2 regions of the Bacillus sp. EB106-07-01-XG149 genome follow, and region 1 is predicted to be linked to the other one. Evidence: predicted binding sites of a transcription regulator. Region 1 holds the regulator's gene; the other holds the start of a gene.

Region 1 (6,208 bases):
TCTTCGTCAGCCGCAGAAATAGCAGCTACTTGTGCGATAGAAGATTTACCTTCGATTGGTTTAGAAATCTCTTTTAATTCTGCAATTGCAGCAGTAACAGCTTTTTCGATACCTTTACGAAGACCCATTGGGTTCGCACCAGCTGTTACGTTTTTAAGACCTTCACGAATCATAGCTTGTGCTAATACAGTTGCAGTTGTCGTTCCGTCACCAGCTACATCATTTGTTTTGCTAGCAACTTCTGCTACTAATTTTGCACCCATGTTTTCGAATGCATCTTCTAATTCGATTTCTTTTGCGATTGTTACACCGTCATTTGTAATAAGTGGTGAACCGAATTTTTTCTCAAGTACAACGTTACGACCTTTTGGTCCAAGCGTTACTTTAACTGCGTTTGCAAGAGTGTCGACACCGCGAAGCATCGAACGACGTGCTTCTTCACTAAATTTAATATCTTTTGCCATAATAATTGACCCCCTTGAATTTTTTAAGATTTATATAATTAACCAATAACTGCTAAAATGTCACTTTCACGTAAAATCAAGTAGTCAGTACCTTCGTATTTTACTTCAGTACCTGCATATTTTGAGAAGATGATAAGATCACCTGCAGCTACCTCTAAAGCAACACGCTCACCATTTTCAAGCACTCGACCAGTACCTACTGCAATAACTTTACCCTCTTGTGGTTTTTCTTTTGCAGTGTCTGGTAATACAATACCACTTGCTGTTTTTTCTTCTGCTTGAACAAGCTCAATTACAACGCGATCACCTAATGGCTTTAGCATGAACAATAACCTCCTCATTTTGTTATGTAAATTTTATTTATTAGCACTCAAGTCACCCGAGTGCTAACACACTTATAATAATAAATAATCTCAATTTCTTTTGCAAGTAAAAAAATCATAATTTTTTCGCAAATTAAGCTATACACTTTTCTATATAGAGTCCCTCTTCTTCTACCTTTACTATATGAATCGTTGTTTCCACTACTCGTATGTTACAATATGAAAGGACACCCTAAGTTGTTTTCGCTATACACACAACTTTCTCCTGTCTTCTATTATAATTTCAAATAAGGATTTACGAAAAAAACATAATTTAAGTGAAGTTTATATCGTAGGTAGCATACTTACATGTTATCCTACCTTATCTCATACACTAGAGTTAGAAAGGATGGTTAAACCATTTGAAAAAACAATATTGGTGGGTTATCGTTACATACATTTTAATGCAGTTATCATCCATTGCTGGATTACCACTTCTGCTGAAAACTGGACTTTATGATAACAGAGGATTTACTAGAGAAGAGAAATTTCAACTCATAACTGGCCACTGGGCAATCATTAGCTTCTTTATTGCATTATGTATCGTACTTTGGTTACTTAGAACAGATATTCGTGACAGACGTTTAGATACAATGCGCTCTACTGTTCCAGCTACGATTGGTTGGATTTTTATTGGGTTCTTCCTAGCATTTTTCTCACAAAGTATTGCCGGTATGATAGAAATGCGTGTATTAGGAATTAAACCTGGATCAGAAAATACAGCAAGACTTATGGATATCGCAAGAACGACACCTTGGTTCCTTATCGTTATCTCTATAATAGGACCTATTTTGGAAGAAATCGTATTTAGAAAAATTTTATTTGGTACACTTTATAAGAAGTTTAACTTCTTTATTGCTGCTATCATTAGTTCTCTTGTATTCGCAGCAATTCATTTTGATTTCACTCACTTATTGGTATACACTTCTATGGGACTCGTATTCGCCTTTTTATATGTAAAAACGAAGCGTATTATCGTCCCTATCGCGGCTCATGTTGCAATGAATACATTAGTTGCAGTTGCTCAAGTTTTAATGAGCAATGAACAAATTCAAGAAATGATTAAAGAAGCTGAAAAAATGCAAGGCTTTATCGGAGGATTTTTAGTATGAGGAACTCACCATTGTTCATGGCTGCATTGTACTTCCTTCTAGGATGTATCTTTACACGCTTCGCCATTACGAACGTAACAGATACAATCTGGAATATGTGGACAATACTATTTGCAGTTATGGCAACAATTGATTTTAATTTGGCACTTCGCCTTATCTTAGTTAAATTCACAAAGAAAAAACAATAATAAAACGCAGAGGTCGCTTCCTCTGCGTTTTATTGTGGATAATTCTTTAAAAAGTAAACAAGTGTTTGTAACTCTACCGCTAAATCAATATGGTGAATTCTTATATTATCTGACACATTTAAGCGCGCTGGTGTGAAATTTAAAATACCATGCACGTTCGTTTCTGCCAATCTATCTGCTACAGATTGTGCTACTGTAGCGGGTACTGTTAATATTGCCACTTGTATATCAGTTGATAAACGTTCTTCTAATTCATCTAAATGATATACAGGAATGCCCCCGATTTCTGTCCCGACTTTCTCTTCACTAACATCAAACGCCATTTCAATTTTTGTATTATTGTTTTTCGTGAAATTATAATGTAAGAAAGCGGTCCCTAAATTACCTACTCCAATAAGTGCTACACGTGTTATATCATCTTGGTCGAGTGTTTCACGGAAAAATGATAATAAATAATTTACGTTATATCCATAACCTTTTTTCCCTAACGCTCCAAAATATGAAAAATCTCTTCGAATCGTTGCGGAATCAACTTTTACCGCTTCGCTCAATTCGGCTGATGAAACACGTTGCTTACCAGAAAGAGATAAGTTTTGGATAAATCGATAGTATAGAGGCAATCGTTTGGCAGTGGCCTGTGGAATTTTTTGCTGATCCATATAACCTCTCCTCTCTTCCTATCTTTATTCATATACTTGAATCAAATACAGAAGTTTAGCACTCATGAATTTCCCTGTATAATAAAGAGAAGAAGTATTCTCTCTTTATTTTAAACTATACACTATTTTTAGTATGATTGAGAAATATAAACATGGCAAAGTTAAGAAATTATTTGAGGTGAAAACATTGATTTTATTACAAGTAAACGCGCTTACGAAATTATACGGTGCAGAAACGATTCTTGCAAACATAAAATTAGAAGTTCAAACGAAAGATCGTATCGCATTAGTCGGACGAAATGGGGCCGGAAAATCTACATTATTAAAAATAATAGCTGGTGAGCTATCTCATGATGGTGGCGAAATTATAAAACCGAAAGATGTCTCAATCGGATATTTAGCTCAAAATACCGGGTTAGAAACATCTTTAACAATTTGGGATGAAATGTTAACCGTCTTTACACACTTGCAGCAAATGGAGACAAAACTTCGAAGGCTAGAGCAAGAGATGGGAAAAGAAGAAAACTTTTCAAACGAGGCTACATATGAAAGATTATTAGCTGATTATGACCAATTGCAATTAGATTATAAAGATCAAGGTGGATATCAATATGAAGCAGATATTCGCTCGATTTTAAGTGGTCTTGGCTTCCCAGTTGAAACGCACCAGACGACGATTTCTACATTAAGTGGTGGACAAAAAACACGATTAGCTCTCGGTAAATTATTATTAACGAAACCAGACCTACTTATTTTGGACGAGCCTACAAACCATTTAGACATCGAAACATTAACATGGCTTGAACAATATTTACAAGGCTATCCTGGCGCAATACTAATCGTTTCTCATGACCGTTATTTCTTAGATAAACTCGTTACACAAGTATATGAAATTTCGAATAAAGAAAGCAGACGATTTGTTGGTAACTACAGTAAATATTTAGACTTGAAATCAGCATTATACGAGCAAGACATGAAACGTTATGAAAAACAACAAGATGAAATCGCTAAGCTTGAGGATTTCGTTCAAAAAAATATAGCTCGCGCATCTACGACAAAACGTGCTCAAAGCCGTCGTAAACAATTAGATAGAATGGAATTATTGACTAGACCTTTAGGTGATTCTAAGTCAGCATCCTTCCACTTCGATATCGAAAAACAAAGTGGAAATGATGTTTTACAAGTAAAGGATGCAACTATCGGCTATGATGATGATCCGATTATTGAACATGTAACTATGCGCTTAACTCGCGGGGATAGCGTTGCTTTAGTTGGTCCAAACGGAATTGGGAAATCCACATTATTAAAATCACTTGTGAATAAGTTACCACTATTAAATGGTGATGTTTCTTTCGGATCCAATGTATCTGTTGGTTATTATGATCAAGAACAAGCAAACTTAACATCTTCTAAGCGAGTTTTAAATGAGTTATGGGATGAATATCCACTGCAGCCCGAAAAAGAAATTCGCACGATATTAGGTAACTTCTTATTCACAGGGGATGATGTACTAAAACCAGTATCTTCTCTTAGTGGTGGACAAAAAGCTCGATTAGCTCTTGCAAAACTTATGATGCAAAAATCGAATTTATTAATTCTCGATGAACCTACGAACCATCTTGATTTAAATAGTAAAGAAATTTTGGAGAATGCTTTAATTGATTATCCAGGCACCCTTCTATTTGTTTCACATGACCGCTACTTTATTAATCGTGTAACGACGACCGTTGTTGAGTTGTCAACAGAAGGTGCACAAGAGTATTTAGGCGATTACGATTACTATGTGGAGAAGAAAAATGAAATGATTGAACGTGCAGCATTTGAACAACAAGAACAGCAAGAAAACCAAGCACCTGTTCAAAAAACTGTAGCTCAAGAAAAATTAAATTATCTCGAAGAAAAAGAGCGTAAACAATTAGAACGTCAACGCACTCGAAAAATTGAGGAGCTAGAACAAAATATTTTAGAATTTGAAGAAGAAATTGCTACGTTAGAAGATCAACTTTGCTTACCAGAAATATACGCAGATTATGAAAAGGCTAGTGAAATTACAACGAAAAAGCAAACACTACAAGAGCAACTTGATGCTTGTATGGCAGAATGGGAAGAATTACATTTATAAGAGTATGAATAAGAAGGATGTCTCATAAGTCGGGATTTTTGACTATGCGACATCCTTTTTATCTTCTAGCTGGGGTATAAACGATTCGACACGACATACCGATTTACCGACAAAGTTTGACAATGTTGGCTCGCCCCTATAATAAGGGCACATTTCAAAATGTTTTTTAGAGATATCTTTTTGCGATTTATTTCCCAAAAAAGAATACATTCAAAGGTCAGACTTCACCTACTTTATCCACAGGTTTATACACATATCCACCTTTATAAAATAAACCCCAAAATAACTTTTCCACATTATCCACAACTAACAAAAAAGTTATCAACATTTTATATACACAATAAAACCCATATTATCAACAGATAATATGGGTTTTATCCACAAGCTGTGGTTAATTTTGTGTATAACTATGCTTCAATATCTAATCCTGGATTTGCATTTAAAGCTAATGTAGCACGTTTTCCTTGTTCATATGCAATTGTACCTGCGGCTGCAATCATCGCTGCATTATCGGTACATAAAGATAGTGGAGGAATAATTAGCTCAATATTTTCTTTTGTCGCAAATTCCGCTTCCAAACGTGCGCGAAGTCCTTTATTCGCAGCTACTCCACCAGCAAGAAGCAGTTGCTTTACGTTATACGCTTCTGCTGCACGAGATGCTTTCGTTACAAGCACATCTATTACACTCGCTTGGAAACTTGCTGCTAAATCTTCCGGTGCAATTTCTATCCCGCGTTGTTTTGCGTTATGCACAGTGTTGATAACTGCTGATTTCAATCCACTGAAACTGAAATCATACGAATCAGGTTCTAGCCATGCACGAGGCAAATCGATTGTCGGTTCCCCTTCATGTGCAAGGCGATCAATGTGAGGACCACCTGGATATGGCATGGATAACGTTCGAGCTACTTTATCATATGCCTCTCCAGCTGCATCATCTCTTGTTTCACCAATCACTTCGAATGAACCATGTTCTTTCATATAAACAAGCTCCGTATGTCCACCAGATACAACAAGTGATAGTAGTGGGAATTGAACTTCTTTTACTAAACGGTTCGCATAAATGTGCCCAGCGATATGATGAACACCCACTAGAGGAATATCATGTGCAAAAGCCACTGCTTTCGCTGCATTTACCCCTATTAAAAGCGCTCCTACTAACCCAGGTCCTTCTGTTACAGCAATTGCATCAATATCATCAAATGTGATATTTGCTTCTTTTAAAGCTTCTTCTAACACAACTGTAATTTCTTCTACATGATGACGGGATGCAATCTCTGGTACAACTCCGCCAAAACG
Region 2 (6,208 bases), on a different contig from region 1:
TGTAATTGGAGCAATGGAAGAAGAAGTACGTATTTTACGTGACAAATTAGAACAAGCAGAAACAGAAACGGTTGCGGGTTGTGAATTTACGAAAGGACAATTAGCAGGACATGAAGTAATCTTGTTAAAGTCTGGTATTGGTAAAGTAAATGCAGCGATGTCAACGACAATTTTATTAGAAAGATATAAGCCTGAAAAAGTAATTAATACTGGTTCAGCTGGTGGCTTCCATCATTCTCTAAACGTTGGAGATGTAGTTATTTCAACAGAAGTTCGTCATCATGACGTAGATGTAACAGCATTTAACTATGAGTATGGTCAAGTACCAGGAATGCCTCCTGGATTCAAGGCTGATGAAGCATTAGTTGCATTAGCTGAGAAATGTATGCAGGCAGAAGAAAATATTCAAGTTGTAAAAGGTATGATTGCAACAGGTGATTCATTTATGAGTGATCCGAACCGCGTTGCAGCAATTCGTGATAAATTTGAAGACCTTTATGCAGTAGAAATGGAAGCAGCAGCTGTTGCACAAGTATGCCACCAATATGAAGTTCCGTTTGTTATTATTCGTGCACTTTCTGATATTGCTGGTAAAGAATCAAATGTTTCATTTGATCAATTTTTAGATCAAGCAGCTCTTCATTCTACAAACTTTATCGTAAAAGTACTAGAAGAGTTAAAGTAATGTAACAAAAAGGCAACTGTCTCATATAAAGAAAATACATACAGTTGCCTTTTCTTTATTGGCAAATAAGGGGGAGAACACGATGAATGTATATCGTGGAGTTCATGAGTTGATTGGTCATACACCAATTGTAGAAATTACTCGTTTTTCACTTCCAGAAGGGGTCCGTTTATTTGCAAAGCTTGAATTTTATAACCCAGGTGGAAGCGTTAAGGACCGTTTAGGAAGAGAATTAATCGAAGATGCGCTAGAAAAAGGGCTTGTTACCCAGGGTGGAACAATTATTGAACCAACTGCTGGAAATACTGGTATTGGACTGGCACTTGCAGCGTTACAACATGATTTACGCGTTATTGTTTGTGTACCAGAGAAATTTAGTATTGAAAAACAAGAATTAATGAAAGCACTAGGCGCAACGGTCGTGCATACACCGACTGAGCAAGGAATGACCGGCGCAATTGCAAAAGCAAAAGAATTAGTAAATGAAATACCGAATTCATACTCTCCAAGTCAGTTTGCGAATGAAGCAAACCCGCGTGCTTATTTCAAAACACTAGGTCCTGAACTTTGGGATGCACTGAACGGAGAGATTAACATATTTGTTGCAGGAGCAGGAACTGGTGGTACATTCATGGGGACTGCATCTTATTTGAAAGAAAAAAATGTAGATATAAAAACGGTTATTGTGGAACCAGAAGGATCCATTTTAAATGGTGGTAAAGCTGGTTCGCATGAAACAGAAGGGATCGGCCTTGAATTCATCCCGCCATTTTTGAAAACATCTTATTTTGATGAAATTCATACAATTTCTGATCGAAATGCATTTTTACGAGTAAAGGAATTAGCGCAAAAAGAAGGACTGCTTGTTGGGAGCTCTTCAGGAGCAGCATTTCATGCAAGTTTACTTGAAGCAGAGCAAGCGGCACCAGGTACAAATATTGTAACGATTTTTCCTGATAGTAGTGAACGTTATTTAAGTAAAGACATATACAAAGGATGGGAATAAAAAATGAGAGCAAAGACAAAGTTAATTCATGGTATTCGCATAGGAGAACCTTCAACTGGATCTGTAAATGTACCGATTTATCAAACAAGTACGTACAAACAAGAAGCAGTTGGTAAGCATCAAGGATATGAATATTCACGTACAGGCAACCCAACACGTGCAGCTTTAGAAGAAATGATTGCAGTATTAGAAAACGGTCATGCTGGTTTTGCATTTGGTTCAGGAATGGCTGCTATTACAGCTACAATTATGTTGTTCTCAAAAGGTGACCACGTTATTTTAACAGATGATGTGTATGGTGGAACGTACCGCGTTATCACGAAAGTATTAAATCGCTTCGGTATTGAGCATACATTTGTAGATACAACCAACTTAGAGGAAGTTGTAGAAGCAATTCGTCCGAATACGAAAGCGATTTATGTGGAAACACCAACGAACCCATTACTGAAAATTACTGATATTAAGAAAATATCTACTCTTGCTAAAGAGAAAGATTTATTAACAATTATCGATAACACATTCATGACGCCATATTGGCAGTCGCCGATTACTTTAGGAGCAGACATTGTACTTCATAGTGCAACGAAATATTTAGGAGGTCATAGTGACGTAGTTGCAGGCCTAGTAGTTGTAAATAGCCCGCAATTAGCAGAAGACCTTCACTTTGTACAAAACTCAACAGGAGGCATTCTTGGCCCACAAGATAGCTTCTTACTACTTCGTGGTTTAAAAACATTAGGAATTCGAATGGAAGAGCATGAAACGAATTCACGCGCAATTGCCGAGTTTTTAAATAACCATCCAAAAGTAAATAAAGTATATTACCCAGGTCTTGAGTCACATCAAAACCATGAACTTGCAACAGAACAAGCAAATGGATTTGGTGCTATTATCTCATTTGATGTAGATAGCGAAGAAACATTAAATAAAGTACTTGAGAAATTACAATACTTTACACTTGCTGAAAGTTTAGGAGCAGTAGAAAGTTTAATTTCTATTCCATCTCAAATGACACATGCATCAATCCCAGCAGATCGTCGTAAAGAGCTAGGAATTACAGATACATTAATTCGAATTTCTGTCGGTATTGAAGATGGTGAAGATTTAATTGAAGATTTAGCACAAGCACTAGCATAATAAAAATGCACTGCTCATATAGGCAGTGCATTTTTATTACATCATTTTGTGAAACGTTTCACAAAATAGACATACACAAATGAAATTATTTCATGTATATTAAATTCATGAAATGTTACTCACGAACAATCTTGTGAAATATTTCACAAACAATGAGGTTCATGTAGGAAAGCAACTCTATTTTTTTTGCGCTAATCGGGACTTATTATGACCTATAGGGTCTTATTTAGTCCACGATAGCAGAATAGGAGGAATTTACATGGTAGTCAAAGAGAAAGTTGTAAATGAAATGCAGGAAGTAAAAGAGATGATTAATACGTTAGTGAATAACGGTCGAAAGGCTTTACAAGCATTAGAAAGTTTTACACAAGAGCAAATTGACAACATTGTTCACGAAATGGCATTAGCAGGTGTGGATCAACATATGCAACTTGCAAAGTTGGCTGTTGAAGAAACAGGTCGTGGTGTATATGAAGATAAATGTATTAAAAATATTTTTGCTACTGAATATATTTGGCATAGCATAAAAAAAGATAAAACAGTAGGGATTATCCACGAAGATCCTCATGAAGAAATAATAGAAATTGCTGAACCTGTCGGTGTAGTAGCTGGGGTAACGCCAGTAACGAATCCAACGTCGACAACAATGTTTAAAGCATTGATCGCGATAAAAACGAGAAATCCAATTATTTTCGCATTTCATCCTTCAGCACAAAACTGTTCCATTGCAGCAGCGAAAACAGTATATGACGCTGCGGTGAAGGCCGGGGCACCAAAACATTGTATTCAGTGGATTGAAAGACCTTCTGTCGAAGCAACGAAACAATTAATGAACCATGAAGGGGTTGCACTTGTTTTGGCCACTGGAGGAGCAGGTATGGTGAAATCAGCTTATTCTACTGGAAAACCAGCGCTAGGTGTAGGTCCTGGTAATGTACCATGCTATATAGAGAAATCAGCGCATATAAAACGAGCTGTTAATGATTTAATTTTATCAAAAACATTTGATAACGGTATGATTTGTGCATCAGAACAAGCAATCATTGTAGATAAGGAAATTTATGATGATGTGAAAAAAGAAATGATTGCAAACAATTGTTACTTTGTAACAGAAGAAGAGAGAAGAAAATTAGAAAAGCTTGTTATTAATGAAAATACATGTGCAGTAAATAGTGATATTGTAGGGAAATCAGCACAGTACATTGCCGCATTAGTTGGAATTACTGTGTCTGAAAATACAAAAATGCTTGTAGCTGAAATACAAGGTATCGGAGCAGCATATCCACTATCTCGTGAGAAACTGAGTCCAGTATTAGCTTGTGTAAAAGCAAATTCACTAGAAGAGGGACTTACATATTGCGAAGACATGTTAGACCTCGGTGGTTTAGGACATTCAGCAGTCATTCATTCTACAAATAAAGAAGTACAAAAACAATTTGGATTACGTATGAAAGCTTGCCGTCTTATTGTAAACGCCCCTTCATCACAAGGTGGAATCGGTGACATATATAATGGATTTATTCCATCACTTACGCTTGGTTGCGGCTCGTATGGGAAAAACTCAGTTTCTCAAAACGTAACAGCGACGCATTTATTAAATATAAAAAGGTTGGCAAATAGAAAAAAGAATATGCAGTGGTTCAAATTACCACCAAAAATTTATTTTGAAAAACATGCGACAGCATATTTAGCAAATATGCCTAACATTTCACACGCATTTATTGTAACGGATCCAGGAATGGTTGAGCACGGATATGTAGATACGGTTACGCATTATTTACGTAAACATGCAAATGATGTAAAAGTCGAAGTTTTCTTTGAGGTCGAGCCAGATCCATCAGATGAAACTGTGTTTAAAGGTGCGGAAATGATGAGAAGTTTTAAGCCAGATGTAATTATCGCACTTGGTGGTGGTTCAGCTATGGATGCAGCGAAAGGGATGTGGCTTTTCTATGAGCACCCAGAAACAACATTCTATGGAATTAAACAGAAGTTTTTAGATATAAGAAAACGTACATGTAAATATCCGGAATTAGGAAGTAAGGCGCAGTTTGTTGCCATTCCAACAACATCAGGAACAGGATCAGAAGTGACACCATTTGCGGTTATTACAGATAAGAAAAATAATATAAAGTATCCGCTCGCGGATTATGAATTAACACCAGATGTAGCAATTGTTGATCCACAGTTTGTAATGACAGTACCACCACATGTAACAGCAGACACTGGGATGGACGTATTAACGCATGCAATCGAGGCGTATGTGTCTGTTCTAGCAAATGACTATACAGATGGATTAGCATTAAAGGCCATTGATCTCGTATTTAAATATTTACCAAGAGCATTTAAAGATGGAAATGACGAAGAAGCACGAGAAAAAATGCATAATGCTTCTGCAATCGCAGGGATGGCATTTGCAAATGCTTTCCTAGGCATTAATCACAGCTTAGCACATAAAATTGGACCAGAATTTCACATTCCGCATGGGCGTGCGAATGCAATTCTTATGCCGCACGTAGTTCGCTATAATGCTATTAAGCCAAGAAAACACGCATTGTTCCCAAAATATGAGCACTTTGTAGCTGATGAACGCTATGCACATATCGCGAGAATGCTCGGGCTTCCAGCAGGCTCAACAGCAGAAGGTGTGGAATCACTCGTCCAAGCAATTATTGAGCTTGGAAAAAGCTTAAATATAAATATGAGTATTGCAGGACAAGGAGTTGCTAAAGACCAATTTGAAGAGGTTGTTGGATTATTAGCAGAAAGAGCTTTTGAAGATCAATGTACAACAGCTAATCCAAAATTACCTCTCATTTCAGAGCTGAAAGAAATTTATATGGAAGCATATAAAGGTGAGTAATGGTTATGAAAGGGTCGCAATAAAGCGGCTCTTTTTCTTTTGGAAAACATCTCCCAGAATGGCTGTATTTACTGGTCTTTAAGTTTAATAGAATATGATACAGTGAAATGGAGGAGTGAGAATATAATGAAAGAATTACAAGGGAAAATAGAAGATTATACTCGGTTCGGACAAATCCTTCTCGCTGTAAGTACATTGTTAATGGTTGGCTTATTGATTCCGAATGGAGCAAAAGAAACAATACAATCTTTTGTTATGATGGGGAGCACCATTATATTTTTAAGTTTATCATTCTTTTTCTTTCAGCGTGTGAAAGTGATGCGAGATCAGTTAGAGGGAAATGAATGTGAGTAATATTATGAAATAGAGCACTACGAAAAGAACGAATCTTTTTGTAGTGCTTTTTGTTTTTGAAAAAAATGTATGTGGTTTATATTGACAATGATAATCCTTATCAATTAAAGTAGAATAGTAGTTAATGATTATCATTATCAGTTAGAGGTGAAAGAATGAAAAA

Evidence for each region. The regulator Rex, encoded in region 1, represses fermentation and respiration genes when NADH is low (regulators of the CRP and FNR family bind a similar motif). The targets are predictions, from matches to a motif close to TTGTGAAATATTTCACAA.
Region 2: the regulator Rex is predicted to act here: its motif matches at 2,960-2,977, upstream of adhE (bifunctional acetaldehyde-CoA/alcohol dehydrogenase).

The regions. Positions count from the first base shown of each region.
Region 1 is NZ_JBYTDP010000016.1:7,438-13,645, forward strand. Features, by position in the region: gene groL (chaperonin GroEL) at 1-464, opposite strand, end outside; gene groES (co-chaperone GroES) at 503-787, opposite strand; gene AC3WTA_RS28230 (CPBP family intramembrane glutamic endopeptidase) at 1,189-1,938, shown strand; gene AC3WTA_RS28235 (YdiK family protein) at 1,935-2,126, shown strand; gene AC3WTA_RS28240 (redox-sensing transcriptional repressor Rex) at 2,156-2,785, opposite strand; gene AC3WTA_RS28245 (ABC-F family ATP-binding cassette domain-containing protein) at 2,973-4,907, shown strand; gene tsaD (tRNA (adenosine(37)-N6)-threonylcarbamoyltransferase complex transferase subunit TsaD) at 5,315-6,208, opposite strand, start outside.
Region 2 is NZ_JBYTDP010000002.1:649,302-655,509, reverse strand. Features, by position in the region: gene mtnN (5'-methylthioadenosine/S-adenosylhomocysteine nucleosidase) at 1-685, shown strand, start outside; gene AC3WTA_RS09515 (O-acetylserine dependent cystathionine beta-synthase) at 768-1,691, shown strand; gene AC3WTA_RS09510 (bifunctional cystathionine gamma-lyase/homocysteine desulfhydrase) at 1,695-2,828, shown strand; gene adhE (bifunctional acetaldehyde-CoA/alcohol dehydrogenase) at 3,088-5,691, shown strand; gene AC3WTA_RS09500 (YrhC family protein) at 5,818-6,045, shown strand; gene AC3WTA_RS09495 (ABC transporter substrate-binding protein) at 6,201-6,208, shown strand, end outside.